Regions from separate parts of the Halopseudomonas oceani genome, predicted to be linked through region 3. Evidence: predicted binding sites of a transcription regulator. Region 3 holds the regulator's gene; each other region holds the start of a gene.
The links. The regulator FliA, encoded in region 3, starts transcription of late flagellar genes. The targets are predictions, from matches to a motif close to CTAAAGTTTNNNNNNNNNNNGCCGNTAA.
Positions count from the first base shown of each region.

Region 1: a site for FliA is predicted at 5,144-5,171, ahead of ACKPCU_RS09345 (methyl-accepting chemotaxis protein). Genes of this name have one in related genera too.
Region 2: a site for FliA is predicted at 4,330-4,357, ahead of ACKPCU_RS13350 (methyl-accepting chemotaxis protein). Genes of this name have one in related genera too.

Region 1 is NZ_OY781932.1:1,999,249-2,009,328, forward strand. Features, by position in the region: gene ACKPCU_RS09330 (nucleoside-diphosphate sugar epimerase/dehydratase) at 1-358, shown strand, start outside; gene galE (UDP-glucose 4-epimerase GalE) at 434-1,459, opposite strand; gene glmS (glutamine--fructose-6-phosphate transaminase (isomerizing)) at 1,515-3,341, opposite strand; gene ACKPCU_RS09345 (methyl-accepting chemotaxis protein) at 3,522-5,081, opposite strand; gene acnA (aconitate hydratase AcnA) at 5,404-8,133, shown strand; tRNA gene ACKPCU_RS09355 (tRNA-Pro) at 8,262-8,338, opposite strand; gene mobA (molybdenum cofactor guanylyltransferase MobA) at 8,415-8,990, opposite strand; gene moaB (molybdenum cofactor biosynthesis protein B) at 9,103-9,642, shown strand; gene ACKPCU_RS09370 (molybdopterin molybdotransferase MoeA) at 9,639-10,080, shown strand, end outside.
Region 2 is NZ_OY781932.1:2,846,999-2,857,078, reverse strand. Features, by position in the region: gene purF (amidophosphoribosyltransferase) at 1-1,104, shown strand, start outside; gene ACKPCU_RS13360 (O-succinylhomoserine sulfhydrylase) at 1,151-2,365, shown strand; gene ACKPCU_RS13355 (ComEA family DNA-binding protein) at 2,517-2,795, shown strand; gene ACKPCU_RS13350 (methyl-accepting chemotaxis protein) at 2,832-4,250, opposite strand; gene rnd (ribonuclease D) at 4,570-5,718, shown strand; gene ACKPCU_RS13340 (YcgL domain-containing protein) at 5,715-6,008, shown strand; gene ACKPCU_RS13335 (MarR family winged helix-turn-helix transcriptional regulator) at 6,145-6,567, shown strand; gene ACKPCU_RS13330 (HlyD family secretion protein) at 6,604-7,668, shown strand; gene ACKPCU_RS13325 (DHA2 family efflux MFS transporter permease subunit) at 7,679-9,226, shown strand; gene ACKPCU_RS13320 (NINE protein) at 9,242-9,643, opposite strand; gene ACKPCU_RS13315 (YcjX family protein) at 9,721-10,080, shown strand, end outside.
Region 3 is NZ_OY781932.1:3,273,317-3,283,396, reverse strand. Features, by position in the region: gene ACKPCU_RS15305 (tetratricopeptide repeat protein) at 1-685, opposite strand, end outside; gene flhA (flagellar biosynthesis protein FlhA) at 1,005-3,110, shown strand; gene flhF (flagellar biosynthesis protein FlhF) at 3,179-4,540, shown strand; gene fleN (flagellar synthesis regulator FleN) at 4,573-5,400, shown strand; gene ACKPCU_RS15285 (RNA polymerase sigma factor FliA) at 5,397-6,134, shown strand; gene ACKPCU_RS15280 (chemotaxis response regulator CheY) at 6,358-6,735, shown strand; gene ACKPCU_RS15275 (protein phosphatase CheZ) at 6,757-7,551, shown strand; gene ACKPCU_RS15270 (chemotaxis protein CheA) at 7,707-9,998, shown strand.

The sequences.
Region 1 (10,080 bases), 1.3 Mb from region 3:
GATCGTCGAGCTGGCGCACAAGATGGTGATGCTGTCAGGCCTGACGGTGCGTGATGAGGTTGATCCCAACGGCGATATCGCCATTACCTTTACCGGACTGCGACCGGGCGAGAAGCTGTATGAAGAACTGCTGATCGGTGACAATCCGGAGCGCACGGCGCACCCGAAAATCCATCGGGCAAATGAAGAGTTTGTCGATTGGCCGACGCTGTATGAGGTGCTGATCCGTATGAATCAGGCGGTGAAAACGGATGCGTATGACGATGTCCGGGCACTGCTGCTGGACACCGTTAACGGTTACCAGCCGACTAACGGCATCGTCGATCTGATTCATGGGCAGCGCATTATTCAGAGCTGACAATCACTGCCTTGAAGAGGCCGGGCTGCTGCCCGGCCTTTTTGTTTGTGCGGCATTCGCAAGCGGAGGGGCGGGTCAGCGGTAGCCGTCGGGATTCTGCTGTTGCCAGTGCCAAGCGTCGGCGCACATGGCGTCGACGTCCCGTTCGGCTTGCCAGCCTAGCTCGCGGGCGGCCAGTGACGGGTCGGCGTAGCAACTGCCGACATCACCGGGGCGGCGTGCAACCACTTGATACGCCAGGGGCTTGCCACAGGCGCGCTCGAACGCGTGCAGCATGTCCAGTACGGAGTAGCCGATGCCGGTGCCGAGGTTGAAGGCGGCAAGGCCCTGTTTGCGCGTTAACCACTGCAGCGCCTTGACGTGCCCTTCGGCCAGGTCCATCACGTGGATGTAGTCACGTACGCCGGTGCCATCGTGGGTGTCGTAATCACCACCAAACACGCTGAGGTGCTCACGTCGGCCTACTGCGACCTGGGCGATGTACGGCAGCAGGTTGTTGGGGATGCCGGCCGGATCTTCGCCAATCTGTCCGCTGGGGTGGGCGCCGACCGGGTTGAAGTAGCGGAGCAGGGCGAGGTTCCAACTGCTGTCGCTCCGGTAAAGATCCCCCAGTATTTCTTCGATCATCAGCTTTGACCGGCCGTACGGGTTGGTCGCGCTGGTCGGGAAGTCTTCAGTGATCGGCAGGCAGGCTGGGTCGCCATAGACGGTGGCTGACGAGCTGAATACCAGATTACGCACGGTGGATCGCTGCATGGCCTGCAGTAGCGAAACCGCGCCGGTGACGTTGTTGTGGTAATACATCAGTGGCTCGGCCACGGATTCGCCGACGGCCTTGAAGCCAGCAAAGTGAATGACCGCGTCAACCGGGTTGCTGGCAAACAGGTCGTCCAGCAGGCTGCCGTCGTTGACGTCGCCGGTGATGATGTCGAGCGTCTTGCCGGTGAGGTTTTGCACCCGGCGGAGCGCTTCAGGGGAGCTGTTGCTGAAGTTATCCAGCACGATGACCTGGTAGCCGCATTCCAGCAGGCGCAGGCATGTGTGTGAACCGATGTATCCGGCACCGCCGGTCACCAGTATGGTTGCTGCGTCGGTGTTCATGGGGTGGCTCCCTTAGGGTGTGCCGCGGTAGCCGCACACCTGCCTTGAGCGGTGGTTACTCGACGGTAACCGATTTTGCCAGGTTTCGTGGTTTGTCGACATCGGTGCCCTTGACCAGTGCAACGTGGTAGCTCAGCAGTTGCAGGGGCAGGGTGTAGATAATCGGTGAGACGCAGTCTTCGACCCACGGCAGGCTGACGTCGCGTACTTCGGGGTCGGTACTTTGCTCGATGGTTTCGCAGGCAAAGTTGATCAACTGGCCGCCACGGGCGCGCACTTCTTCCAGGTTGGACTTGAGTTTTTCCAGCAGGCTGTCGCTGGGTGCGACCGAAACCACGGGCATGTCTTCGTCCACCAGGGCCAGCGGGCCGTGCTTCAACTCCCCGGCAGCGTAGGCCTCGGCGTGGATGTAGGAGATTTCCTTGAGTTTGAGGGCACCTTCCATCGCGATGGGGTAGTGCGGACCGCGGCCAAGGAACAGCGCATGGTGTTTGTTGGCAAACTGCTCGGCCAACGCAACAATCGCCGGTTCCAGCCCAAGCACCTGTTCCACCAGGGCAGGCAGCGTGCGCAGGGCGTTGACGTTACGGGCAACAAATTGGCTGCGGCCGTGGGTCTGGGCGAGGGCCGTGGTCAGCCACAGCAGTGACACCAGTTGAGTGGTGAAGGCCTTGGTTGAGGCCACGCCAATTTCCGGACCCGCATGCGTGAGCAAACGCCAGTCGGCCTCACGTACCAGCGAGCTGCCAGCGACGTTGCAGATGGCGAGGGTTGCGAGGTAGCCCTGATCCTTGGCGTAACGCAGTGCGGCCAGGGTGTCTGCGGTCTCACCTGACTGGGAGATGGTGATCAGCAGGGTGTTGGCCGGCACTACAACGCTGCGGTAGCGGTATTCGCTGGCGACTTCGACCTGGCAGGGAATGCCGGCCTGTTCTTCGATCCAGTAGCGGGCGACCAGTCCAGCATGGTAACTGGTGCCACAGGCAACGATGTGGATGTTGGCGATGTCGGCCAGTCGGGTTTCCGCTTCGGGGCCGAGGATGGCGGTCAGCACGTGGTCGTCGCCAAGGGTGCCAGCCAGGGTGTCGCTGATGGCTTGTGGCTGCTCAAAGATTTCCTTGAGCATGAAGTGGCGGTATTCGCCCTTGTCCAGACTGTGGGCGGCGTGCTCATAGCGAACTACCGGGCGGTCGGCAGTATTGCCAGCGTGGTCCCAGATGTCGCAGGTGTCCAGAGTAACGCGGGCGTAGTCGCCTTCTTCCAGGTAGCGGAAGCGGTCGGTTACCTGCAGCAGCGCCAGCGGGTCGGAGGCCAGGTAGTGTTCGCCGCTGCCTTCTCCGATCACCAGCGGGCTGCCCATGCGTGAGCAGTACAGGGTGCCGGGCTCGGATTCATGGACCACCGCCAGCGCATAGGCCCCGTGAATCTCGCCCAGAGTGTTGCGGAACGCGCTGAGCATGTCGCCGGTTTCGGCAAAGTGGTGCGCCAGCAGGTGGGCGACGACTTCGGTATCGGTTTCGGACGTAAAGCTGTAGCCCAGATCCTGCAGCTGTTTGCGCAGCGGAGCATGATTTTCGATGATGCCGTTGTGGACGATCGCCAGTCCGTTGGACAGGTGCGGGTGGGCGTTGTGTTCTGACGGTTTGCCGTGTGTGGCCCAGCGGGTGTGGGCGATGCCAAGGTGACCACTGACCGGTGTGGCCTGCAGTGCGTTTTCCAGCTCTACGACCTTGCCGACGGCGCGGACGCGTTGAATTGCGCCGGCGCTGTCGATGATTGCAACGCCGGCCGAGTCGTAGCCGCGGTACTCAAGACGGCGCAGGCCTTCAAGCAGGATGGGGGTGATGTCGCGCTGGGCGGTTGCGCCGACGATTCCGCACATGGATGTGTCCTTGTTTCACAGGCAAAGGCGGCAGTTTAGCACTGTCGCCCCGCGGGTGGGTAACCCTCAGGGGCGGCAGGACAAGGTTGTCGAGAGCTCTGGGGCTTGGCCCGGCGAAGCGCGTCTGGTGCGGCCTGTGGGTCGAGCTGATGCTCGACCTTCTCGGGAAGTGGTTACCGGTCAACGGCGGTTAAAACGGTCAACCAGGTCGACCTGGCGCTGGGCGGTGGTCGCCAGTTCGCCACTGAGCTCGGCGCTGCGGCTGGCCTGGCCCGCCGTGCTGTCTGCCAGCGAGGCGATGCTGGTGACGTTGCGGTTGATCTCTTCGGCAACGCTGCTTTGCTCCTCGGCGGCGCTGGCGATTTGGCCGGCCATTTCGTTGATCCGTTCGATGGCCTGACGAATGCCTTCGAGCGCTTCGTCTGCTTCGATGACCTGAGCAACACCGCGCTCGGCCTGTTCGTTGCCAGCCTGCATGGTATCTACCGTGCTCTTGGCTGCATGTTGCAGGTTGGAGATCAGACCATGGATCTGTTCGGTGGCTTCGGCTGTCCGGCTGGCGAGGGCGCGCACCTCGTCGGCAACGACGGCAAAGCCGCGTCCCTGCTCGCCTGCGCGTGCTGCCTCGATAGCGGCATTCAGAGCCAGCAGGTTGGTCTGTTCGGCGATTCCTTTGATGACGTCGACGACGGTGCCGATTTCACGGGCGTCTGATGCCAGCTTGTTGGTGACGGTGCTGGCTGACTCAACCGCGCCGGATAGGTTCTCGATGGCGATACGGGCGTTGCTGGCCAACTGTTTGCCTTGTATGGCCAGTTGCGCTGCGTCGTGGGTTGCGTCTGCGGCGTTCTGGACGTTGCCCGATACCTCCAGCGTCGCCGCAGCCATCTGGTTGATGGCAGTCGCCACCTGATCTGTTTCGGCGCGCTGTTGGGCCAGCCCCTCACTGCTTTGGCGAGCGATGTCGCTGGCTTCATGGGCCTGCAGCTTCAGGCTGTCAGCGCTGTCTGCTACCCGGGCGAGGCAGGTCGTAAGGCGTGCCTGCTGGCTGAGAATGGCCATTTCCAGTTGGCCCATCGCGCCGCGGAAGGGGGTAAACATCTGGGCCAGCAACGGGTCACTGATACTGTTGCCGGCCGAGTGCACAATACGCTGCAGACGCTGCTCAAGGCTGGCTTTCATGAGATACCCGGCGGGCACACCGAGCAGGCCCGCGACAGCTGCGCCGGGCCAGCCGAACAGCACGCCTGCAGCGCCGCTAGCCGCCATTGCCAGTGCGGACGGCAGGATCTGCATGCCCAGACCGGCGACGTCACTCTGCACCGCCTTGCCGCCACGTGAGAGGCGTTGGTAGAGCGTTGATGCCCGTTCAATCTGCCCGGCCGTGGGTTTGGTGCGGACCGACTCGTAACCGGTGATCTGGCCGTTCTCCCAGATGGGGGTGACGAAGGCATTGACCCAGTAATGATCGCCGTTCTTGCAGCGGTTTTTGACGATCCCCATCCAGGCCTTGCCGGCCTTGATATCAGCCCACATGTGCGCGAAAACCGCTGGCGGTACGTCTGGATGACGGACCAGGTTGTGCGAGGTGCCGATCAGCTCGTCGCGGGTAAAGCCGCTGATTTCAATGAAAATGTCATTGCAGTAGGTGATGACGCCCTTGAGGTTGGTCGTGGATATGAGTCGCTCGTCCGCCGCAAAGGTACGTTCACGCTGGGTTACGGGCTGGTTGTTACGCATCGGTGAATGTCCTTGAATGTCTGCCCGTGAGACATATCGGGCTGACTATTGTCTAAACTGCTATATCGGCAGCGATGGCAATGGCTGTAGGCCTCGACTTTGTCTCCTCCGCAGGACGGTTTCAGTCTGCCGTCGGGGAGTGTGAGTGGAGCCGTGTGAGCGGTTGCTGAATGGTGGGAGTGGTTCCGGCGACCTGCAGGTTTCAGCATTTACCGGAACTTCCTGCCATCCTTGCAGGCCAGATACTAGAGGCCTCGCAGAATCTTGCCTCAGATTATAGCAATCCATGCAGGCCTAGAGCCCGCGCAAGGAGGTTTATCGCATGACCCTAGCCAATAGTCTAAGTACGCTTGACACATTGGATGTCTCGGGAGAGCGCTATCAGTACCACTCGCTCAAGCGTGCAGCAGCCGAACTGAATGGTATCGAGCACCTGCCCAAGTCGCTCAAGGTGCTGCTGGAGAATCTGCTGCGTAATGAAGACGGCGAGACGGTCACGCTGGATGATATTCGCGCCGTAAATCAGTGGCTGGAGCAGCGTCGATCCGACCGTGAAATTCAGTACCGTCCGGCGCGGGTGTTGATGCAGGACTTTACCGGGGTGCCGGCGGTCGTGGATTTGGCCGCCATGCGTGATGCGGTTGCGCGGGCTGGTGGCGATCCGGAGCAGATCAATCCGCTGTCGCCGGTCGATCTGGTCATCGACCACTCGGTGATGGTTGACCGCTTTGCCAGCGACTCGGCCTTTCATGACAACGTGGAGATCGAGATGCAGCGTAACGGTGAGCGTTACGCATTCCTGCGTTGGGGGCAGAAGGCTTTTCAGAACTTTCGCGTGGTGCCGCCGGGCACCGGCATCTGCCACCAAGTGAATCTGGAGTACCTGGCCCAGACCGTTTGGGCCGCTGAGGTGGACGGTGAGCAGTGGGCCTGGCCTGATACCCTGGTCGGCACCGACTCGCACACCACCATGATCAACGGGCTGGGCGTACTGGGCTGGGGCGTCGGCGGTATCGAGGCCGAGGCGGCCATGCTCGGGCAGCCGGTTTCGATGCTGATCCCGGAAGTGATCGGTTTCAAACTGACCGGCCGCTTGCGTGAGGGCATCACCGCTACCGATCTGGTGCTGACCGTTACTCAGATGTTGCGCAGCAAGGGCGTGGTCGGCAAGTTTGTTGAATTCTACGGTGACGGTCTGGCCGACCTGCCGCTGGCGGATCGGGCGACCATTGCCAACATGGCCCCGGAGTATGGTGCGACCTGCGGCTTCTTCCCGGTGGATGACGAGACCCTGCGCTATCTGCGCCTCAGTGGCCGCCCTGATGCGGTGGTGCAGCGGGTAGAAGCCTATTGCAAGGCGCAGGGACTGTGGCGCGAACCGGGCGACGAGCCGGCGTTTACCGATAGCCTGCACCTGGACATGAGTACCGTGGAGGCGAGCCTGGCCGGTCCGCGTCGACCGCAGGACCGGGTGGCGCTGCCGGATGTACCTGAGGCCTTCGATGCACTGCTGGCGCTGCAGCTCGCACCGGCGGATACCGAGCAGGCACGGCTGGAAAGTGAAGGCGGTGCCGGTACCGCCGTCGGCGGCCCGAATGCCCATGCCACGGTGCAGCTGGATGGCAAGGAGTACGCGCTGGACCACGGCGCGGTGGTGATCGCTGCGATTACCTCCTGTACCAATACCTCCAATCCGAGTGTGATGATGGCTGCCGGTCTGCTGGCGAAGAAGGCTTTGGAGCGGGGGCTGCAGCGCAAGCCTTGGGTCAAGTCGTCACTTGCGCCGGGCTCCAAGGTGGTGACCGACTATCTGAATAAGGCCGGTCTGACCGAGAGCCTCGATGCGCTCGGATTCAATCTGGTGGGCTATGGCTGCACCACCTGTATCGGCAACTCCGGGCCGCTGCCCGACGAGGTGGCGCGGGCTGTCAGTGAACACGATCTGGCCGTGTCGGCGGTGCTGTCCGGCAACCGTAACTTCGAAGGGCGGGTGCATCCGCAGGTCAAGGCCAACTGGCTGGCGTCGCCGCCGCTGGTGGTGGCCTACGCGCTGGCCGGCAACACCCGAATCAACCTGCGTGACGAGCCGCTTGGTCTGGATCAGGATAACCGCCCGGTGTTTCTCAAGGACATCTGGCCGACCAATAGCGAGATCGCCGAGGCAGTGGCGCTGGTCGAAGATGAGATGTTCCGGACCCGCTATGCCGACGTGTTTACCGGTGATGATCACTGGCGCTCGATCAGCGTCAGCGAGGGCAAGACCTATGCCTGGGATGATGCCTCGACCTACGTGAAAAATCCGCCGTACTTTGATGCCATCGACGAGCCACTGGAACCCCTGCAGCCGGTTACCGGCGCGCGGGTGCTGGCGGTATTCGGCGATTCGATTACCACGGACCACATTTCGCCGGCCGGCAATATCAAGGCAAGCTCGCCGGCAGGTGAATATCTGCAATCGCTGGGCGTGGAGCCGGCCGACTTCAACTCCTACGGCTCGCGGCGCGGTAACCACGAAGTGATGATGCGCGGCACCTTCGCCAACATCCGTATCCGCAATCGGATGCTCGGTGGCGAGGAGGGCGGTGAGACCATTCATGTGCCTTCCGGTGAGCGGATGTCGATCTATGATGCCGCCATGCGCTATCAGCAGGATGGCACGCCGCTGGTGGTGTTGGCCGGCAAGGAGTACGGCACCGGTTCAAGCCGGGATTGGGCGGCCAAGGGCACCAACCTGCTGGGTGTGAAGGCCGTTCTGGCCGAGAGCTTCGAGCGCATCCACCGTTCCAATCTGGTCGGTATGGGGGTGTTGCCGCTGCAGTTTGTGGATGGTCAAAGCGTGGCTGAGCTGGGCTTGACCGGGCACGAACAAATCGAAATCACGGGTATCAGCGATGACCTCAAGCCGGGGCAGCGGCTGACGGTGGAAGCAACCGGAGACGATGGTCAAAGCGTGAGCTTCGAGATGCTCTGCCGAATCGATACCGTCAACGAGATCGCTTACTTCAAGGCGGGCGGCATTCTGCACCACGTGTTGCGTGAGATGCTTGATTAGAGCCTGTCGCCGTTCCGTTCACTTGCCTGCCGGAGACCCTTCTTCGGCCAGGCAAGGTGGAGCGGCAACAGATCTTGGACGGCAGAAAAAGAAAAACCCCTGACTCAATGAGTTAGGGGTTTTGCTGTTGGTCGGAGCGACTGGAATCGAACCAGCGACCTTCTCGTCCCGAACGAGACGCGCTACCAGGCTGCGCTACGCTCCGTTGTGGGCGGCATTTTACCTAAAGTTTGTCATCGCACAAGAGGCAAACGAAAAAAAATCGACTGTTTATCACAGGGTTACTGCAGCGCCTGCCACAGAATAGGGGTATTGGCGCTGGTCAGGCGTGGCTCGTCGGCGGCCAGATCGAGGCAGATCGCGTCCATTGTCCGCAACCAGCGCAACGGGCTGCGCACCCCCTGCAACCAGGCGTTTTCCAGCGCCGGTAGCAGCCGGCGTGGGATCAGGCAGGGCAGTGGCTGGGGTTGTTCACCGGTGCGAAAAAACACCGGTCGGTCAGGGTCGGCTTGGTCAAGCAGCTGCTCAAGCAAGGCTTGATCGATCAGCGGCATGTCACAGGGCAGCACCAAAAGCTGCTCGCCGCGCGCCTCGCGCAGGCCGCTCAGAATGCCGGCCAACGGGCCGGGGTAGTCCGTGCTGCTGTCGGTCACGAGCCTGTCAGCCCATTGCCGGTATTGCTCGGCGTTGCGGTTGCAACTGATTAGCAGCTCATCGGCCACGCTGCGCAACAGCGCGCTCAGATGAGCGCTGATAGGGGCGCCGCGGTAGGCGAGCAGGCCCTTGTCTGCACCGCCGACGCGGCGGCCCCGGCCGCCGGCCAGCAGCAGGGCGCTGATACGGGGTGACGCTGACATGTTCAATGCTCTGGCTGGTGTGGTCTGTGTTATAACACCGGGCCTGTAGCGGACGAAAGCGGCGCCTCTGCTGATTGCCGTCCGGCTTTATCCGAACGCAAGGAATCCATCCATGAGCTGCTCATCTGATACTCCCTTTGCCGCCCTTGGCATCGCCGTGCTGACCGTCAGCGACACCCGTACCCTGGAAACCGACACCTCTGGCCAGTTGCTGGCGGACAGCCTGACCGCTGCCGGCCATCGTCTGGCTGATCGTCAACTGCTGCCCGACGACCGTTACCAGATGCGCGCACGGGTGTCGGCCTGGATCGCAGACCCGGCAGTTGAGGTCGTGTTGATCACTGGTGGCACCGGCTTTACCGGGCGTGACAGCACCCCTGAGGCCATCGCGCCGCTGCTGGACAAGCAGGTCGATGGCTTTGGTGAGCTGTTCCGTCAGGTGTCTTACGAAGACATCGGCACTTCCACGCTGCAGTCCCGTGCGCTGGCTGGCTTGGCCAACCGTACGCTGGTGGTCTGCATGCCGGGCTCATCCAACGCCTGCCGTACCGCCTGGACGCGGATTCTCGAAACCCAGCTGGACAGTCGTACCCGCCCGTGCAACTTCGTGCAGCATCTGGGCAACCCGGATCAGGACGGTCGCCGCGCATGAGTCTGATGCCGGTTGCCGAGGCCCTGCAGCGGCTGCTCGCCAGCGCGGCCGCCCATCAACAGCAGCCCGTGCGGGCGTTGCCGCTGACCGATGCGCTCGGTCAGATTCTGGCCGAGCCGGTCTGTTCTGCTATCGACGTACCGCCCTGGGACAACAGTGCGATGGACGGTTATGCGCTGGCCGAGGCCGATCTGGCGCAGGCGATGGCTGATGGCCTGCCGGTCAGTCAGCGCATCACCGCCGGGGTTGCTCCGGCGGCGCTGCAGCCCGGCACCTGTGCGCGTATCTTTACCGGTGCGCCCTTGCCTGCTGGCGCCAATGCCGTGCAGATGCAGGAGAATGCCGAGCTGCTGGCGGATGGCCGGGTGCGCCTGCTGGAACCGGTGGCTGCTGGCGACAACGTCCGACGCCAAGCGCAGGACGTCGTTGCCGGTCAGC
Region 2 (10,080 bases), 430 kb from region 3:
TTTGCCCATGAGCTGGCCGTGCGTAACAAGCTGCAGCCCACTGAGGAGGACGTATTCGCTGCCGTCAGTCAGGTGCATAAGCGTTGCCGCGGTGGTTATGCGGTGGTGGCGATGATCACTGGATACGGCATCGTCGGCTTCCGAGACCCCAACGCAATTCGGCCGATTGTCTTTGGCCAGCGTCATACCGACGAAGGTGTCGAGTATATGATTGCATCCGAGAGCGTGGCGTTGGACGTGCTGGGCTTCACCCTGATTCGTGATCTGGCACCGGGTGAGGCTGTTTACATTACTGAGGATGGCCGCCTGTATACCCGCCAATGCGCGGAGAGTTCACAGTACTCGCCGTGTATTTTTGAGCACGTTTATCTGGCGCGGCCTGACTCGCTGATGGACGGTGTATCGGTCTACAAGGCGCGTCTGCGCATGGGTGAGAAGCTGGCAGACAAGATCCAGCGCGAGCGCCCCGACCACGGCATCGATGTAGTCATTCCGATTCCCGATACCAGCCGCACCTCGGCACTTGAGCTGGCCAACCAGTTGGGCGTCAAGTTCCGTGAAGGGTTCGTCAAGAACCGATACATCGGTCGTACCTTTATCATGCCAGGCCAGGCTGCACGCAAGAAGTCGGTGCGCCAGAAGCTGAACGCTATCGATCTCGAGTTCCGCGGCAAGAACGTGTTGCTGGTCGATGACTCGATCGTGCGCGGCACCACCTGCAAGCAGATCATTCAGATGGCCCGTGAAGCGGGCGCGAAGAAGGTGTTTTTCTGTTCCGCTGCACCGGCAGTGCGCTACCCGAATGTGTACGGCATCGATATGCCGAGTGCTCACGAATTGATTGCTCATGGCCGTACCACAGACGAGGTTGCCGAGCTGATCGGCGCAGACTGGCTGATCTATCAGGATCTTGATGACCTGAAAGATGCTGTTGGTGGTGGCAAGGTCAAGATCGAGCACTTCGATTGCGCGGTCTTCGATGGCGAATACGTGACTGGCGACGTCAATGAACAGTATCTGGACCGTATCGAGCAAGCGCGCAACGACGCTGCCAAGTCGACTGGCCAGCGAGTCAGCGCGATCATCGATCTGCATAACAACTGATGCTGAGTGGCGGCGCGGGCTGCCACTGGATGAATGAGGTTCTCGAATGACCGAAGAATGGCAGGCCGGCCGACTGGACAGCGATCTGGACGGCGTTGGCTTTGATACCCTGGCGGTGCGCGCCGGTCAGCGTCGTACACCGGAGGCAGAGCACGGCGAGGCGCTGTTCCTGACTTCCAGCTACGTGTTTCGTAGTGCTGCTGACGCCGCAGCGTGTTTTGCCGGTGAGACCAGCGGCAATGTTTACTCACGCTATATGAATCCGACCGTACGGACCTTCGAAGAGCGTATTGCGCTCATGGAAGGCGGCGAGCAGGCGGTTGCTACCGCCTCCGGTATGGCGGCCATTCTGACAACGGTGATGAGCCTGTGCTCGGTCGGCGATCATATTCTGGTATCGCGCAGCGTATTCGGCGCTACTGTCACCCTGTTTGAAAAGTACTTCAAGCGCTTTGGCATTGAAGTGGATTACGTGCCGTTGACGGATACGGCGGCCTGGCGCGTGGCCTGCAAACCGAACACTCGGATGTTCTTCATGGAGTCTCCGTCCAATCCGCTCGCTGAGCTGGGTGACATCGGCGCGCTCGGCGCGATTGCCCGTGAGCAGGGGGCTTTGCTGGTGGTCGACAACTGCTTCTGTACGCCGGCGCTGCAGAAGCCGCTGGCATTGGGCGCGGATATCGTCGTGCATTCTGCCACCAAGTACATTGATGGTCAGGGCCGCAGCATGGGCGGGGTGGCGGTCGGCCGTCGTGAGCACATGCAGGAGCTGGTGGGCTTTTTGCGGACGGCTGGACCGACCCTCAGCCCGTTCAATGCCTGGGTATTCCTCAAGGGGCTGGAAACGCTGCGCCTTCGTATGCGTGCCCATTGCGAGTCGGCGCAGCAGATTGCCGAGTGGCTTGAGCAGCGCCCGGAAGTTGAATGTGTTTACTACGCGGGTTTGCCGTCACATCCGCAGCACGCACTGGCCAAGGCACAGCAGAGTGCTTTTGGTGCGGTGGTGAGCTTCGAGTTGAGGGGTGGGCGAGAGGCTGCCTGGCGTTTCATCGATGCGACCCGGCTGGTTTCCATTACTGCCAACCTGGGCGACGCAAAGACCACTATCACTCACCCGGCGACCACCACCCATGGCCGTCTGAGTGTCGAGGCCCGCGAAGCGGCGGGTATCCGTGAGGGCCTTATTCGTCTGGCTATCGGGCTGGAGGAGCTCACAGATATCAAGGCTGATCTACAGCGCGGTTTCGACGCCCAGAGCTGAGTTGTTTGCGCGGTTGCGTGTTTGGTCACATCAAGGCCGGAGAGTCATTCGCTCTTCGGCCTTTTTGGTTTAGCGTCCTTCGTGCCGCAGGGATACCGCTGGAGTGATGTTCCTTCAGTGCGGCGTTTATTAATTACACGGAGGAAGATATATGCGTCGTCTTGTTGCTGCATTGGGCCTGGCCCTGAGTGTACTGCTGGTATCGCCGAGCTGGGCGCAGGAAGCGTCCGGGCCTACGGTCAATATCAACACCGCAGGGGCTGCCGAAATTGCCGAGGTATTGCAGGGTGTGGGGCAGGCCAAGGCTGATGCCATCGTCGCCTATCGCACCGAGCATGGCGCCTTTGCCTCGGTAGAGTCTCTGGCGGAGGTGAAGGGTATCGGGGCCAGCACGCTGGCAAACAACCAAGGACGGATTGTCTTGGAGTAGCGGTTGTGACGGCGCCTTCGGGCGCCGTCAGTTGTTTCAGGTTCGCAGACGGCTGACGGCTTCAGTCAGTTGATGTGCCAGCTTGGCCAGTTGGTCACTGGTATCAGCGCTTTGTGCAGTTTGCTCTACGGTGCGCTCGGTGACGTCGCGAATCTCCACTACGCTCTGGGTGATGGCATCGGCAGCCATACTTTGTTGCTCTACCGCCGAGGCTATTTCGCTATTGCCCTCGCTGATCTGACTCACGGCGTCAGCGATCTCCTGCAATGATTCACCTGCGTCTGCAACTTGCTGCACTGAGTCGTGGGTCAGGCTGGCACTGGCCTGCATGTCTTCAACGGCAACCTCGGTTCCACCCTGCAGCGCCTCGATCATGCGCTGAATATCATCCGTCGAATTTTGCACTCGCTGGGCCAGCGCGCGCACCTCATCTGCCACGACAGCGAAACCGCGGCCAGATTCACCAGCGCGTGCTGCTTCAATGGCGGCGTTCAAAGCCAGCAAATTGGTTTGTTCGGCAATCTCGCGAATGACACGCACCACGCCACTGATCTCCTGACTGTGGGTCGACAGCTGGTGCATGTGCTCGGTGCAACGGTCAATACTGGTGACCAGCCCAGTAATGGTTTTGCGAACCTGATAGACCTGATCACGACCACGGGTTGCGAGGGTATTGGCTTGATTCGACTGGTCGCGGGAAAGTGACGTGCTGCCCGCAATGTCCTGCACGGTAGCGCCCATTTCATTTACTGCGGCGGCGACCTGGTCGGTTTCCCCCTGCTGGACGATCATTCCGTCTCGCATGCGGATCATGGTGTCGGCCAGCCCGCGGGAGCGCTGATCGAGCTCCAATGCTGCCTGGCGAACCGCGCCGACGACTTTCTGTTGCGCTTCCTGCATTGCATTGAATGCGCGCGCCATGGAGCCGACCTCGTCATGTGCACTGCAGGGCGCGCGGAGGGTCAGGTCGCCGCTGTTCTCGACGGCCAGCATGACGTCGCGCAGGGTGATGATGTGGCGAGTAATGAACAGAATGAGTAATTGGGAGAAAAACAGCACCATTAGCATAAGGACTGTCACTACCCCTGCGTAGAGAGGCGCGCGCTCTATCAATAGAGCTATGAAGCCCAGGTGCTCGACGGCCAGCGCTCGGCCATCACTGGCGGTCCAGGCACCGGTGTATCGTTGTTGATCGGAGCCTAACTGGCTTGCTTCCAGCCATCGCCCCGGTGCCGGTTGTGCGCCATTTGGCAGTGTAATCCAGTTTAGTCCGTGAACCTTGCCGTTGGCTGGTTGTTCGCTGGCGAGTACCTGAGCCAGTTCCTGTCGCGTTTGCTCAATACTGTGCTGCTCAACCCAGATGGCGACCAGTACGAGCATCAGAGTCGCAGCGAAGGCGACGCCGTTTAATGCCCAGAACTTGAATTTTAGCGGCAGGTTCTTGAAGGATTGCATGCATACTCCAAAGCATGTTTGAACAGTTGACCGTCCAGGCACGCGGAAAAAGGGCGCCAGTATCTGTCGTCACTCTGATATATCGGTTGATCCCGGTCAAACTTGAAGCTTTCCCGCGGGGTAGACGCTACGGCAGGGCGCGAGCGCATCGGTTATACTGCGTGCAACTTCAGGGCCTTTCCTTTGACGTGTGCGAAAAATCGCCACGCAGCGTTACCGGATCTGCCCAGGGAATCACCATTGCCTGTGCCCCATCGCCCGACTTGGCGAGGTTTTTCGTTTCTTGACGAAGCGGAGCAGGCCCCAGGAAAGACTGCACATGACCCCTGCGCTGACGCAACCTGTGATGATTGACGACGATGCCGAGCTGGCTCGTAGCTGTACCCAATGGCGAAAGCTGCCCTTTGTTGCGGTGGATACCGAGTTCGTTCGCACTGAGACCTTTTACCCTATTGCGGGGCTCATTCAGATCGGTGACGGCGAACGTGCGACCTTGATTGATCCTTTGAAGATTACTGATTGGTCGCCTTTTGTTGCCCTGTTACAGGACCTGTCGGTGGTAAAGGTATTGCACGCTTGCAGCGAAGACTTGGAGGTCTTCTCCCGCCTGTGTGGTGCGATGCCGGTTCCGCTATTCGATACTCAGCTTGCAGCAGCCTTTCTCGGGATGGATTTCTCGATGGGGTACTCGCGTCTGGTCAGTGCGCTGCTGGATATAGACCTGCCGAAGGATGAGACGCGTTCAGACTGGTTGCAGCGGCCGTTGAGTGAGGCGCAGATTGAGTATGCTGCGCGTGATGCCCAACACCTGGCCGAGATTTACCATATTCTTGGGCCCCGTATTGCGGATGCAGGGGTTGCTGACTGGCTGTTTGCGGACACCGCAGAGCAGGTTGCTGCTTCCGGCCAGAGCATTGATCCCGATCTCGCCTACACCCAGGTCAAGCAGGCGTGGCGGTTAAAACCCGCTGAGCTAGCAGTCCTGCGCGTGCTTGCGGCCTGGCGTGAGCGCGAGTCCAAGGCGCGGAACGTGGCCCGTAACCGGTTGCTGCGCGAGCGCACTCTGTGTCCTTTGGCCCAGCGTCAGCCCGACACCCTTCAGGCCCTTTCGCGTATTGAGGACATGCATCCGCGCACGGTGCGCCATGAGGGTGAGACGTTGCTCCAACTGATCCGCCAGGGCCGTGCTGTTGCACCTGCTGAGTATCCGCAGACCCTGCCGGAACCGCTGCCGTCTGCTGCAAACCGCCTGCTGAAGGTGTTGCGCAAGGTTGGGCAACAGGAAGCAGAGAAGCGGGGGATTGCCGCCGAAATCATGCTGCGCAAGAAGGTGCTGGAGGCCATGGTGCGCACCGGTTTCCCCAATGGCCCTTATCGGCTGCCCGATGAGCTGGTTGGCTGGCGTCGTGAGCTGATGGGCGAGGCATTGCTCAAGGCCGCCAACAGTGCGGTGGAGGTAGTTGAATGAAGGTTTTGTGTTCCATTTTCCGCAGCACCAAGAAACAGGGTATGTACCTGTACGTGCCGCGTGAAAAAGGGCTGAATGATCTGCCAGACGCCTTGCTACAGCTCTTTGGCAAAGGCGAGCACGCTATGGATCTGGTGCTGCACGAAGAGCGCAAGCTGGCACAGGAGGATATCCTGACGGTACTGGATAACCTCAGGGAGCAGGGCTTTCACCTGCAGATGCCGCCGCAGGAGGACGACTACATTCAGCATCTGCCGCCGGAGTTGCTTAATCGCAATGACCCGGTCTAGCGTCTGAACTGCGTCCTTTCAAAAAGCCGTCGCCATCGCGACGGCTTTTTTGTTTGTGCGCCCGACGTCTGGTTGTTGACACATTTTGTAACCAAGTCATATTGTATGCATTGCTTACTATAAGTGGTGCTTTCATATGCTTGCCAAGCCCCGATTCGGCTTTCTGATCGCCGATGTCTATCGCCTGCTCAGGCGCACTTTTCAGTCAGAGCGCGGTGACCACTCCCTCACTCAGGCGCAGTCGCGTGTGCTGGTTTACATCGCCCGCAGCCAGGGTGTCCGCCAGGTTGAGCTGGCGGAGGTTCTGGAAATCAAACCAATTACGTTGACCCGTCTGCTTGATCAACTGGAAGCGCTGGGGCTGATTGAGCGGCGCAAGTCCCCCATCGACCGTCGCGCGTTCCAGCTATACCTGCGCCCCGCAGCAGAGCCTTATATCGCGATGTTCGAACAGCTAAGCGAGTCGATCACGGCAAGGGTGCTTGATGGCCTGAGTGATGACGAGATCGCCGTACTGATGAAGGCGCTCACCCATATCCGCGAACGCCTGCTCGTCTGAGCAGGACTCTGATCGTGACCTACGGAAGTTCATTGCATGACTGACAATACCGATAACCCGAAAACTCCTCGAACCGCTTCGTCCGGCAGGCGGCGTTTCTTGCTGATGTTCGTGCTGCCGGGCTTGCTGCTGACGGGAGGCGCGCTTTTTTACCTCAATGGCGGACGCTATGTCGAAACCGAGAATGCCTACGTGCGCGCCGACAAGGTGCCGGTGAGCGCAGAAGTTTCCGGCATGGTCACCGACGTGCTGGTAAAGGAAAACCAACTGGTCGAGACCGGGCAGCCGCTGTTCCGTATCGATGCCGCCCCGTTTGAGATCGCCGTCAGTAAGGCTGAAGCGCAGCTCGCCCAGGTGCGTACTGATTTGGCTGCGCTCAAGGCCAACTACCGGGAGACCCAGGCACAACTGGTGCTCAAGCGCACTCGCGCCAATTTCGCCGGCAGGGAAGAGCAGCGCCAGTCGAGCCTGTTGAGCAAACAGTACATTTCTGCTGCTGCTTTTGATGATGCGCAGCAGGCCAACGATTTGGCGCGTCAGGAAGTGACTGTGCTGCAACAGGAGCTGGAGCGCCTCGCACAAATGCTGGGCGGCAGTGTCGACACGCCGGTTGAGGAGCACCCGCGTTATCTTGCTGCTCAGGCAGAACTGGACGAAGCAAAGTTGAATCTGCGCCGCACCACGGTCTTGGCATCGTTGCCGGGGATTGTCAGCAATCTACCGAAGCCAGGCCAATATCTGCATGCGGGCAGCATCGCTGCGTCACTGGTCGGTTCGGAGAATCCTTGGGTGGAAGCGAATTTTCCGGAAACCGATCTGACCTACGTTCGCCCCGGGCAGGATGTTGAAGTGCATATTGATGTCTATCCCGACGTGGTCTGGCATGGGGTGGTTGAAAGTCTCAGTCCTGCTACGGGTTCCGAGTTCTCGGTTATCCCGGCGCAGAATGCCACTGGTAACTGGGTCAAGATCGTGCAACGGGTACCCGTTCGCATCCGCCTGCAGCCCGAGGAAGGCAGCCCGGCGCTGCTGGCAGGGCTGAGTAGCCTGGTTGAGGTGGATACCGGTCATCGCCGCAGCCTGCTTGGCTGGTCGTTGTGAGGCTACCGGCATGAACGCGGAAGCGGTGCAGGGTGATAACGTGGCGATGAGACGTGGCTTGATTACGTTATCGGTGATGCTGGCGACCATCATGCAGGCGCTGGATACCACGATTGCCAACGTCGCGTTGCCCCATATGCAGGGCAGTATGGGGGCCACCCAGGACCAGATTTCCTGGGTTCTGACCTCGTACATCGTGGCCGCAGCCATCTGTATGCCGCTGACCGGCATTCTCAGCAGTCACTTCGGACGCAAGCGGGTGCTGCTCAGTGCGGTGGTAGGGTTCACCCTGGCTTCGATGCTGTGCGGTGCAGCCCAGAGTCTTGATCAGATTGTATTGTTTCGTTTGCTGCAAGGTGTTTTCGGCGCTTCTCTGGTGCCGCTATCGCAATCGGTCATGCTTGATACCTACCCGCCAGAGAAACACGGCTCGGCGATGGCTGTGTGGGGTGTTGGGGTGATGGTTGGTCCCATTCTCGGGCCATCGCTGGGCGGCTGGTTGACGGAGTACTACAACTGGCGCTGGGTGTTCTACATCAATGTGCCATTTGGCATTCTGGCCTGGCTGGGGCTGGTTGCCTTTCTGCCGGAAACCGAGACCAACCGTGGTCGGCGTTTTGATCTGACGGGGTTCTTGCTTCTGGCGCTGGGTATCGGTGCGCTACAGATGATGCTGGACCGGGGAGAGACTCTGGACTGGTTTGCCAGCTCTGAAGTCTGGATCGAGGCGGTTCTGGCCGTACTCGGTATGTACCTGTTTGTGGTGCATATCATGACCCGCCGCGAGCACCCCTTTCTTGAGCCGCAGATGTTCAGGGACCGCAATCTCTCGGTCGGGCTGATGATGATTTTTGTTGTCGGTATCATCCTGCTTGCGACCATGGCGCTGTTGCCACCTTTTCTGCAGAACCTGAAGCATTATCCGGTGATCGATGTGGGGCTGGTACTGGCGCCCCGTGGCGTCGGCACCATGGTTGCGATGATGATCGTCGGCCGGTTGTCGGGACGGGTGGATGCGCGCTGGCTGATCGGGTTGGGCTTGGGGTTGACCTGTTTTTCGCTGTGGGAAATGACGCTGTTCAATCTGGATGTCAGTCGCTTCGATATCATTCGAACCGGCATTACCCAAGGCTTCGGCCTGGGGTTTGTATTCGTGCCGCTGTCGACGCTGGCGTTCAGCACGTTGATGCCACGTTATCGCAACGATGCCACGGCCCTGTTCAGCCTTGTTCGCAATATCGGCAGCAGCATCGGTATTTCGGTTGTGGTGACCTTTCTTGCCCAGCGTACGCAGATCAACCATGCGGCGTTCAGTGACTACATCAACCCGTTCAGCCAGGCATTGCAGCAGGCCGTGGAGCAGGGGGCTTACAGTCTGGATTCGGCAGCAGGGTTGGCAAGGATAAATGGTGAAGTAACCAGGCAGGCCGCGACACTCGCCTACCTGCAGGATTTTCGCCTGATGATGTGGATCACACTGAGTGCGTTTCCGTTACTGCTGCTGTTGAAGCCGACTCGGCGCCAAAGTGCGATGAGCGCCGAGCCCGTCGAGCTCTGAGTGATGGTGCGCCGCTTACCACTCGCGGCGCATGTTTTCGACGGAAATCTGCTCGTTCAGAGTCCAGTAGTCATAGAGCACGCCCACCAGGAACAAGCCGCCGGTAAAGAAGTAGATGATTGCGGTGATCCATTTGCCCATGTACAGGCGGTGAGCACCGAAGACCCCTAGGAACGTCAGCAGGATCCAGGTCAGGTTGAAGTTGATTGGGCCGGTACGGAACCGGCGATCTGCCTCGCGGTCCATGCTGGGGATCAGAAAGAGATCGATGATCCAGCCGATGAAAAACAGCCCCAACGTGAAAAACCACAGGGTCCCGGTCCAGGGTTTTCCGTAGTAGAAGCGGTGCGCCCCCATGAACCCGAATATCCAGAGCAGGTAACCGATTGCCTTGCTGTGAGTATCCGAATATGCCATGCGGGGGGCCTCTCTCCAAAAAAGTGGGTATGTAATACTGGTCATAGACCATAAACGATTTGTGGAGTGCCTGCAGCGTGCAAAATAAAAGTGCGAACTGGTTCAAGCAAGTGGCACAGCGCGCTGAGGCGCTCGGGCAGCAGCGGCTGCGCGTAGGGGTGACGGGGCTTAGCGGCGCTGGCAAAACCACCTTTATAACCAGCCTGATCAATCAGCTGGAGAATCATCGCAAGGGGTTGCTGGCCAGACGCGCGCCCTTTGACCGACTGGAGTCCGTACGCTGGCAGCGTGAAAGCGTCGAGCAGCCTTTCCCTTATCTGGAATCCCTTTCTGCCCTGTCGTCGAATCCTGCCCGTTGGCCCGAGTCGACAGCGGACCTGTCCCGGGTGGTCATTGATCTGCGTTTTCGGCCTCAGGGCTTGCTGCGCAAAGTGCAG
Region 3 (10,080 bases):
CCGCGGTGTCGCCCTGATCGGCAGAAGCGCGCGCCCAGCGCAGCGCCATGCTGCTCTGTCCGGTGCTGCTGACAATGCTCGCCAGGTGATGCTGGGACTTGGCATCGCCCGCGGCAGCTGCCGCTTCACAGGCCGTAGCGGCCTGGCTGTAGTTGCGGATGGCGAACAGCAGATAGCAGTTTTCCTGCTGGCTGGTCGCTGCACTGCTGCTGCCGGAGCTGCTGGTGGTCGTGCTGGCGGCAGGCGCTTCGCTGGGTTGTGGTACCCGGGCGGCAAAGTCGCTCACCTGCTGAGGGCAGGAAAACTGATAGCCAGCACGTAGTCGTTGCAGGTTCTCGCGGGTGGGTTGCTCGGCCTGGTAGCGTTGGCCGATTGCCTTGCAGCGGGTGTCTCGTTCTTCCTGGACCAGTGGCACGTAGTCAGCGTAGTCCGCGTCGTTGGTGTGTTTGTTCAGGTAGCGGGTGAGCGGGTCAATATACTGCTGCGCAAACAGGGCCTCGACTTCCGCGTGACGTTGCTGGGCCGCCGGGTCGTCGGTCAGCCTGCTCGCGAGTTCAGCCAGGCGCTGGCTTTGGGTCTTGATCACGTCGCCCGACCGGCTGAGGAGGCTATCGGGTTGAGACAGGCTTTGGCATCCGGTGAGGGTGATGCTCAGTCCCAGTAACAGGGCGATGTACGCGCGCATGATACCTCTCGAGTTACGGCCGGCTGGGGCGGGATGGCTGGCCGTGGTGACAGTGTATGGCGAAGCTCAGTGTGGCGCTCACGCGCCTGCCGAGGCAGTAGTCTGGCCTTCCTTTGCCGCTATATCGCCAAGCAGTTTATCAGAAGGTTTGCCGGGACGAACCAGAACTCGACTGCGGGCGGGCAACCATTGGTAGATCCGCTCTGGCGTCGCTGGTTCTGAAACTGGAACGCTTCTTGCGTAGACCTCGATACAACGCAATCTGCGTCAAATATTTGATCTGGGGACCTTTTCATCGATGGCTGTTGATCGCGCGCAAATGATGGGCACTATGCGGACCAACCTGGCCGGTTTGCGCCACGGCAGTCTGGGGATCCCTATTTTGCTGTTGGTGATGCTCGGCATGATGATGCTGCCGATCCCGCCGTTCCTGCTCGACGTTCTGTTTACCTTCAACATTGCCCTGTCGCTTGTGGTATTGCTGGTTGGCGCCTACGCCTTGCGCCCGCTTGACTTCGCGGTGTTCCCGACAATTTTGCTGGTAGCGACATTACTGCGTCTGGCGCTGAACGTCGCCTCCACCCGTGTGGTGCTGCTGTATGGCCACGAGGGGGGGGATGCCGCCGGTAAGGTGATTCAGGCCTTCGGTGAGGTAGTTATCGGCGGTAACTATGTGGTCGGTCTGGTGGTGTTCGCGATCTTGATGATCATCAACTTCGTGGTCGTCACGAAGGGTGCCGGGCGTATCTCGGAAGTGAGCGCGCGCTTCACTCTGGATGCAATGCCCGGCAAGCAGATGGCGATTGATGCCGATCTCAACTCGGGCCTTATTGATCAGGAACAAGCCAAGGCACGTCGTCAGGAAGTCGCCCAGGAGGCCGAGTTTTACGGCTCCATGGACGGTGCCAGCAAGTTTGTTCGTGGTGATGCCGTCGCCGGTCTGCTGATTCTGTTCATTAACGTGATTGGCGGCCTTGCCATCGGTATGGCCCAGCACGGCCTGCCGTTCGCCGAGGCGGGTCGGATCTACGTACTGCTGACCATTGGTGACGGCCTGGTGGCGCAGATTCCGTCGCTGCTGCTCTCGACGGCTGCTGCGATCATGGTTACCCGTGTATCGACCTCCGAGGACATGGGCGCTCAGGTGCAGCGCCAAATGTTTGCCTCGCCCAAGGCGCTGGCGGTCGCGGCGGCGATCCTTGTCGTCATGGGCTTGATTCCCGGCATGCCCCATTTCTCGTTCCTGAGCCTCGGGGCATTGGCTGCTGGTGGTGCCTACTTCATTGCCAAACGTCAGCAGGTCAAGGCCGAGGAAAAGGTTGAGGCCGAGCGTCAGCAGGCGCAACTACCCGCGGTACAGTCGCCCGAGACCCGTGAGCTGGGTTGGGACGACGTTACTCCGGTGGATATGGTGGGGCTGGAGGTCGGCTATCGGCTGATTCCGCTGGTTGACCGCAATCAGGGTGGCCAACTGTTGGCGCGAATAAAGGGCGTGCGCAAGAAGCTGTCGCAGGACCTGGGTTTTCTGATGCCGTCGGTTCACATCCGCGACAACCTGGATCTGGCGCCCAATGCTTATCGCCTGACGCTCATGGGGGTGGGTGTTGCCGAAGCAGAGATCTACCCCGATCGTGAGTTGGCGATCAATCCGGGTCAAGTGTTTGGCGAAATCAAGGGCGTGCCCGGCAAGGATCCTGCGTTTGGTCTGGATGCGGTCTGGATCGAGCCGAGCCAGAAGGATCAGGCGCAGTCGCTCGGCTACACCGTGGTGGATGCCAGTACCGTGGTCGCCACGCACATCAACCAGATTCTCCACAAGCATGCCCATGAGCTGATCGGTCACGAAGAGGTGCAGCAGTTGATGCAGGTGCTCGCCAAGGCCTCGCCCAAGCTGGCGGAGGAGCTGGTACCGGGGCTGATTTCCCTGTCGAATCTGCTCAAGGTGCTGCAGGGATTGCTGCAGGAACAGGTGCCGGTCAGGGATATTCGGACCATCGCCGAGGCCATCGCCAACAACTCGAACAAGAGTCAAGATACCGGCGCACTGATTGGCGCAGTCCGGGTCGCGTTGTCGCGCTCAATCGTGCAAAGCATTGTGGGGCTTGACTCTCAGCTGCCTGTGATCACGCTGGAGCCAAGGTTGGAACAGATGTTGCTACAGAGTATGCAGAAGGCCGGTCAGGGCGCAGACGACGGTATGTTGCTGGAGCCTGGCATGGCTGAGAAGTTGCAGCGCTCGCTGTCCGATGCCGTACAGCGGCAGGAAGTGCAGGGCAAGCCGGCAGTGCTGCTGGTGGCGGGGCCGATTCGAATGATGATGGCCAAGTTTGTCCGCTACGCAGCCCCGGGCGCCCATGTACTGTCCTACCAGGAAATTCCGGACAGCAAGCAGGTCACCATCATTGCGACGGTTGGCCAGAACTGAACTGCAGCACTCTGAATGAATGACAGCAGCCGCCAGCGGGCGGTGCCAGAAAAGCGACGAGGTCAGCCATGAAAGTCAAACGTTTCTTTGCCGCAGACATGCGCCAGGCGATGAAGCTGGTTCGCGATGAGCTGGGCGCTGATGCGTCGATCATCGCCAATCGCCGGGTTGCCGGTGGCGTCGAGCTGACCGCTGCGCTGGACTACGAGGCGCCCCGTCTGACCACGCCGACACCGGGTCTGGATACCGAATTGAAGAAGACCCAGGAGCGCATTGTTGCCGCCCGCGCCGAGCTGGAGGTGGGCGAGATGGCTTCCCACGACCAGCCGTTGGTCAATCGCCAGCTGTTTGGTGACAGCATGCGCCACGCGGCGCGTCAGGGGTCGGTAGAAGCCCGCGACCTGCTGGATCGTCTGATTCAGGAACCGGTTGAGCCGGCTGCAACCAGCGCGCGGCCTGCAGCGGCTGAAGCGGCGCCGGCTCAGTCTGGCGATGACGCTGGCCTGAGTGCGATGCGCGCCGAGCTTGCGGGTCTGCGAGAGATGCTTGAGTCGCAGCTGGGGGGGATGGCCTGGGGACAGCTCAATCAGCATAAGCCGAAGCAGGCTGGCCTGTGGCGACGGCTGACCCAGATGGGGTTGCCAGCTGAGGTCAGTCAGGATTTGCTGCGTCAGGTTTCTGACGTGACCGAGCCGCGTCAGGCCTGGCGTATGCTGCTGGCCTATCTGGCCCACCGCGTACCGGTGCTGCGCGAAGAGCCGCTCGATGCCGGCGGCGTGATCGCGCTGGTCGGCCCTACCGGGGCTGGCAAGACCACGACCCTCGGCAAGCTGGCTGCCCGCTACGTGCTTAAGCACGGCAGCCAGCACGTTGCTCTGGTGACCATGGACACCTACCGTATCGGTGCCCATGAGCAGCTCCGCACCCTGGGGCGAATTCTCAACGTGCCGGTCAAGGTAGTTGACGAAAAGCAGGATCTCAACGATGTGCTGGCCGATTTTGCCGGCAAGCGACTGGTGCTGATCGACACCGCTGGCCTGCAGGCCAATGATCCCTATCTGCGCGGGCAGCTTGATACGCTGGCTCGTCAAGGCCACCGTGTACGCAACCTGCTGGTGTTGGCCGCAACCAGTCAGCATCGGGTAATGAAGGCTGCCTATCACACCTACAAGGCTTGCGGGCTGTCCGGCTGCATTCTCACCAAAATTGATGAAGCAGCTACGCTTGGTGAGTCGCTGGGGCTGGCGATGGAGCAGGGTTTGCCGGTAGCCTATCTGGCAGATGGCCAGCGCATACCGGACGATATCAGCCGTGCTGTTGGGCACCAACTGGTCAGTCGTGCCGTCAGCATGGCTGGCAACGATGCTCCGGCAGATCAGACCATGGCCGACGTTTTTGCCGGTATGATGCATACCCAGCGGGCAAGTTAAGCAATTTCACAGAATTAAGGTAATCAGCGCAGATGGGCAGCAAACATCCGGTTCAGGTAATCGCAGTCACCGGTGGTAAGGGTGGCATCGGCAAGACCAACGTGTCGGTGAACCTCAGCCTTGCTCTGGCGGAAATGGGGCGACGCGTCGTTCTGCTTGACGCTGACCTTGGTTTGGCGAATGTCGATGTGCTGCTTGGTCTCAAGCCCAAGGCCACGCTGGCTGATGTGCTGGAAGGCAAGTGCGACCTGCGCGACGTTCTGGTCACCGGCCCTGGCGGCATCCGTATTGTGCCTGCCGCTTCAGGTGCGGCCAACATGGTCAGCCTCAGTCACCAGCAGCATGCCGGTTTAATTCAGGCGTTCAGCGAGATCGGTGACAATATCGATGTACTGATCGTCGATACCGCAGCAGGTATCGGTGATTCAGTTGTCAGCTTTGTGCGCGCCGCCCAGGAAGCGCTGGTGGTCGTCTGTGACGAGCCGACCTCGATCACCGACGCCTATGCATTGATCAAGCTGCTCAACCGTGATTACGGCATGACTCGTTTCCGCGTATTGGCCAATATGGTCGGCACGCCGCAGGAAGGTCGCATGGTCTTTGCTAAGCTCACCAAAGTGACAGACCGTTTTCTCGACGTCGCGCTGCAGTATGTCGGTGCGGTTCCCTATGACGAAGCAGTGCGCAAATCGGTTCAGAAGCAGCGCGCGGTATTCGAAGCGTTCCCGCGCAGCAAAGCCTCACTGGCGATTCGCGCGATTGCCCAGAAAGTGGATGCCTGGCCTTTGCCGGCTAACCCGCGCGGACACCTTGAGTTTTTTGTCGAGCGTCTGGTGCAGCCCACAGGGTCTGGTCTATGACAGCACAGGCTGGCGGATTGAGCATGTATACACGAGCACAGAGTTCAGCAGGAGAACAGGATCGTCTCGTCGAGCAATATGCTCCTTTGGTCAAGCGGATTGCCTATCACTTGCTGGGGCGCTTGCCATCCAGCGTTCAGGTTGAAGATCTTATGCAGGCGGGCATGATCGGCCTGCTCGAAGCCTCCCGCAAATTTGATTTCGGCAAGGGTGCCAGCTTTGAAACCTACGCCGGTATTCGCATTCGCGGTGCGATGCTTGATGAAGTGCGCAAGGGGGACTGGGCGCCGCGCTCGGTTCACCGCAATACCCGTATGGTCAGTGATGCGATGCGTGCTGTGGAGGCGCGACTTGGGCGTGACGCTAAAGATCACGAGATTGCTGCCGAGTTGGAAATGAGTCTCGAGGAGTACTATACGATTCTCAGCGACACCGCCGGCAGCAAGTTGTTCAGCTTTGATGACCTGCTGGAGTCGGGTGCGCCGGCCGATGTGCAGGGCGGGGAAGAGCCTTTTTCGGGGCTGCAGGATGAGCGCTTCAGGGCGGCTTTGATTGAGGCTATCGACAGTTTGCCGGAGCGTGAGCGGCTGTTGCTGTCGCTTTATTACGACGAGGAGCTTAACCTCAAGGAAATTGGCGCCGTACTGGGCGTCAGTGAATCGCGGGTCAGTCAATTGCACAGTCAGTGTGCTGCCCGACTGCGTTCGAAGCTGGTCAGTTGGCGAAATGATTGATTTTGTCGTCAACATCCGGACAATGCTCGGATTGCTCGACAGGTACTAGCAGTGTTGTGTCGGTCGCCAGGATGGTGACACGAAGGGCGCGTCCGATCAGTCTGCTGATGGCAGTCGATTGATCAGAGCTTCTTTTACGGCTTGTTTGGTTATTTGCGATGGGTTTCTGGGGTGCAGGCCTGCACATTCCCTGGTTTGTACGGAGGTCGACTTGGACAAGAACATGAAAATTCTCATCGTTGATGATTTTTCGACGATGAGGCGCATCATCAAGAACCTGTTGCGCGACCTTGGGTTTACCAACACAGCCGAAGCCGACGACGGCAATACTGCGCTGCCGATGTTGCAGAGTGGCAGTTTCGATTTCCTGGTGACGGACTGGAATATGCCCGGCATGAGCGGCATCGACCTGTTGCGTGCGGTGCGTGCCGATGAACGGCTCAAGCACCTTCCGGTGCTGATGGTAACGGCCGAGGCAAAGCGCGACCAGATCATTGAAGCCGCGCAGGCAGGCGTTAATGGTTATGTGGTTAAGCCTTTCACTGCGCAGGCATTGAAAGAAAAGATCGAAAAGATCTTTGAGCGAGTTCAGGCTAAATAATAATCAACCGGGGTACAGGTTATGGCTTTGAGTAAGGATCCCGGCCAGGCGACTGCTCAGGAATTTGAACATTCGCTGAAGGACAATGCGCACCAGCTGGTTGGTCACCTCGAAAGCGGCAACTTCGGTGAAGCGTTGCTGGTCATTCATGCGATCAACCAGGCGCGTGACCGCGGCCTCTACCACGAAGTGGGACAGCTGACCCGGGCGCTGCACAACGCGATCGTCAATTTTCAGATCGATACCACCCATGCGCTGGGGGCTGATACCGACTCGTCCAAAATTTCCGATGCGTCCGACCGGCTCGACTATGTGGTTCAGCTGACCGACAAGGCAGCCAACCGCACGATGGATCTGGTTGAGGTCAGTGCGCCCAAGGTCGGTGATCTGGGGCAGCAGGCTAGTGCCTTGAAGGCAGATTGGCAGCGGCTACAGCGCCGCGAGATGGCGGCCGATGAATTCCGTGATCTCTATCGCCGGGTTGGCGAATTCCTTGAGCACACCGAAAGTACCAGTAAGGATTTGTCGATCAATCTGAACGACATCCTGCTGGCGCAGGATTATCAGGATCTGACCGGTCAGGTCATCAAGCGTGTGATCACGCTTGTGCACGATGTCGAAGAGAGTCTGGTCAATCTGGTCCGTATGGCGGGGCAAGTCGACCGCATTACCGGCATCAACCATGGCGATACGCCGGAAGAGGCAAAAAAATCCTCCTCCAGGGGTGAAGGTCCGCAAATTCATGCCGATAAAAGGGAAGACGTTGTTTCCGGTCAGGATGAGGTCGACGACCTTCTGTCCAGTCTCGGATTCTGATGTCAGTTGTAGCTGCCGTGCATCAGGCGCGTCGGCAGTTTGACTGCCCAAGGTGGCAACCTGGCAGCAACGTTGAATGACGGCGCAGTGCCTGGACGCAAGTCCGTGGTGGTGGTGCGTAGTCTTCCGATAACACGCCCGAGGGGAGTGGGTGCATGAGTTTCGATGCGGATGAAGAGATTCTCCAGGACTTTCTGGTCGAGGCCGGCGAGATTCTCGAGCAGTTGTCCGAACAGTTGGTCGAGCTGGAAAACCGGCCTGACGACATGGATCTGCTTAACGCCATCTTCCGCGGCTTTCACACCGTAAAAGGCGGCGCTGGCTTTCTGCAGCTCGATGCCCTCGTTGCCTGCTGTCATATCGCTGAAAACGTGTTCGACATTCTGCGCAAGGGTGAGCGAACGGTTTCCCCCGAGTTGATGGATGTTGTGCTGCAGGCGCTGGATACGGTCAACGGCATGTTCGCCCAGGTTCGAGAAAGCGAAGAGCCTACGCCTGCAGACCCGGCATTGCTGGCAGCACTGTCGGCCCTGGCTCAGCCCGCTTCGGCCGACGAAGTTGCTGCGGCACCTGCTGCCGTCGAGAAATCCGAGCCTGAAGCCGAGCCGGTTGAAACGGCCGCCCCTGCAGCTGCGGCTGACGGCGATATTACTGACGACGAATTTGAGCAGTTGCTGGATGCCCTGCACGGCGATGGCAGTGCGCCGACTGCGGCAGCCAAGGCTACCCCCGAGCCAGCCGCCAGTGCGGCATCCGACGAGATATCCGACGACGAATTTGAAGCGCTGCTGGATGAGCTGCATGGCGCAGGTAAAGCGCCCTCGGTCGCGGCTGGCGCCGCTGCACCTGCCGATTCGTCCAAACCTGCCGCTGCCGGCGGAGACGAAATTACCGACGACGAATTCGAAGCGCTGCTTGATCAGCTGCACGGCAAGGGCTCTGCGCCCGGTGCTGTTGAAGCGTCCGCTGCGCCTAGTTCGCCCGCCGCGCCCGCAGCAGACAGTGCGCCAGCGGCTGCCGGCGGCGACGATCACATCACCGACGATGAGTTCGAGGCGCTGCTTGATCAGTTGCACGGCAAAGGTTCTGCGCCGGGCCTGGCCGAAGACAGTGCCGGGGCCAGCAAGCCAGCCGCGAAGGCGGAATCAGGCACCCCCCCTGCAGCCAAGGCACCTACACCTGCAGCCAAGCCCGACGTCAAACCCGAGGCCAAGCCGGCAGCGAAGGCTGCGGCGCCTGCTGCAGCCAAGGCTCATCCTGCTGGCGAGGCACCAGCTGCCGATACCACCGTGCGAGTCGACACTGCGCGGCTTGACGAAATCATGAACATGGTTGGTGAGCTGGTGCTCGTGCGCAATCGACTGGTGCGCCTGGGCGTGGCCAGTGGCGATGAGGAACTGGGCAAGGCTGTCGGCAATCTGGATGTGGTCACTGCCGACCTGCAAATGTCGGTCATGAAGACTCGGATGCAACCGATCAAGAAGGTGTTCGGGCGCTTCCCGCGGGTTGTTCGTGATCTGGCGCGTAACCTCAAGAAGGAAATCAATCTCGAGCTGATTGGCGAAGAGACCGATCTCGACAAGAACCTTGTCGAAGCGCTGGCTGATCCGCTGGTTCACTTGGTGCGTAACTCGGTTGACCACGGTATTGAGCTGCCGAGCGAGCGTGAGGCTGCCGGTAAACCGCGAACTGGCAAGGTGGTGCTGGCTGCTCAGCAGGAAGTGGATCACATTCTGCTGACAATCGTCGACGATGGGCGTGGGATGGACCCGGAAATCCTTCGTGCCAAGGCCGTCGAGAAAGGCATGATGGAGAAGGATGCGGCTGATCGGTTGAGCGATTCCGAGTGTTTCAACCTGATTCTGGCACCAGGTTTCTCTACCAAGACCGAGATTTCCGATGTGTCCGGCCGCGGTGTTGGCATGGACGTAGTCAAAACCAAGATTTCCCAGCTCAATGGCACCATTAACATTGAGTCTACTAAGGGGCAGGGCTCGCGCATCGCGATCAAGGTGCCGTTGACGCTGGCGATCATGCCAACGCTGATGGTCATGCTGGCCGATCAGGCGTTCGCGCTGCCGCTGGTTAGTGTTAACGAAATCTACAGCCTGGATCTGTCACGCACCAACGTGGTGGATGGTCAGGAAGTCATTATCGTCCGCGATAAGGCGCTGCCATTGTTTTATCTCAAACAGTGGCTGATGCCTGGCGTGGAAGATACCAGCGATCATTCGGCGGCCAGCGTAGTTATCGTTTCTGTTGGTACCCAGAGAGTCGGTTTCGTGGTTGATCAACTGGTTGGCCAGGAAGAGGTTGTCATCAAGCCGCTTGGGCGGATGCTGCAGGGCACTGCCGGTATGGCCGGGGCAACCATTACCGGCGACGGTCGCATTGCTCTGATCCTGGATATTCCCAGCCTGCTCAAGCGGTATGCGCGGCGCATTTGATCGTCTTGCCGGAGGCGTAAGCCTGCGGTAAGGGTGTATCGAGTGCCCTTTGCGGAGTAGCACAACCCCGCAAAGACAGTGA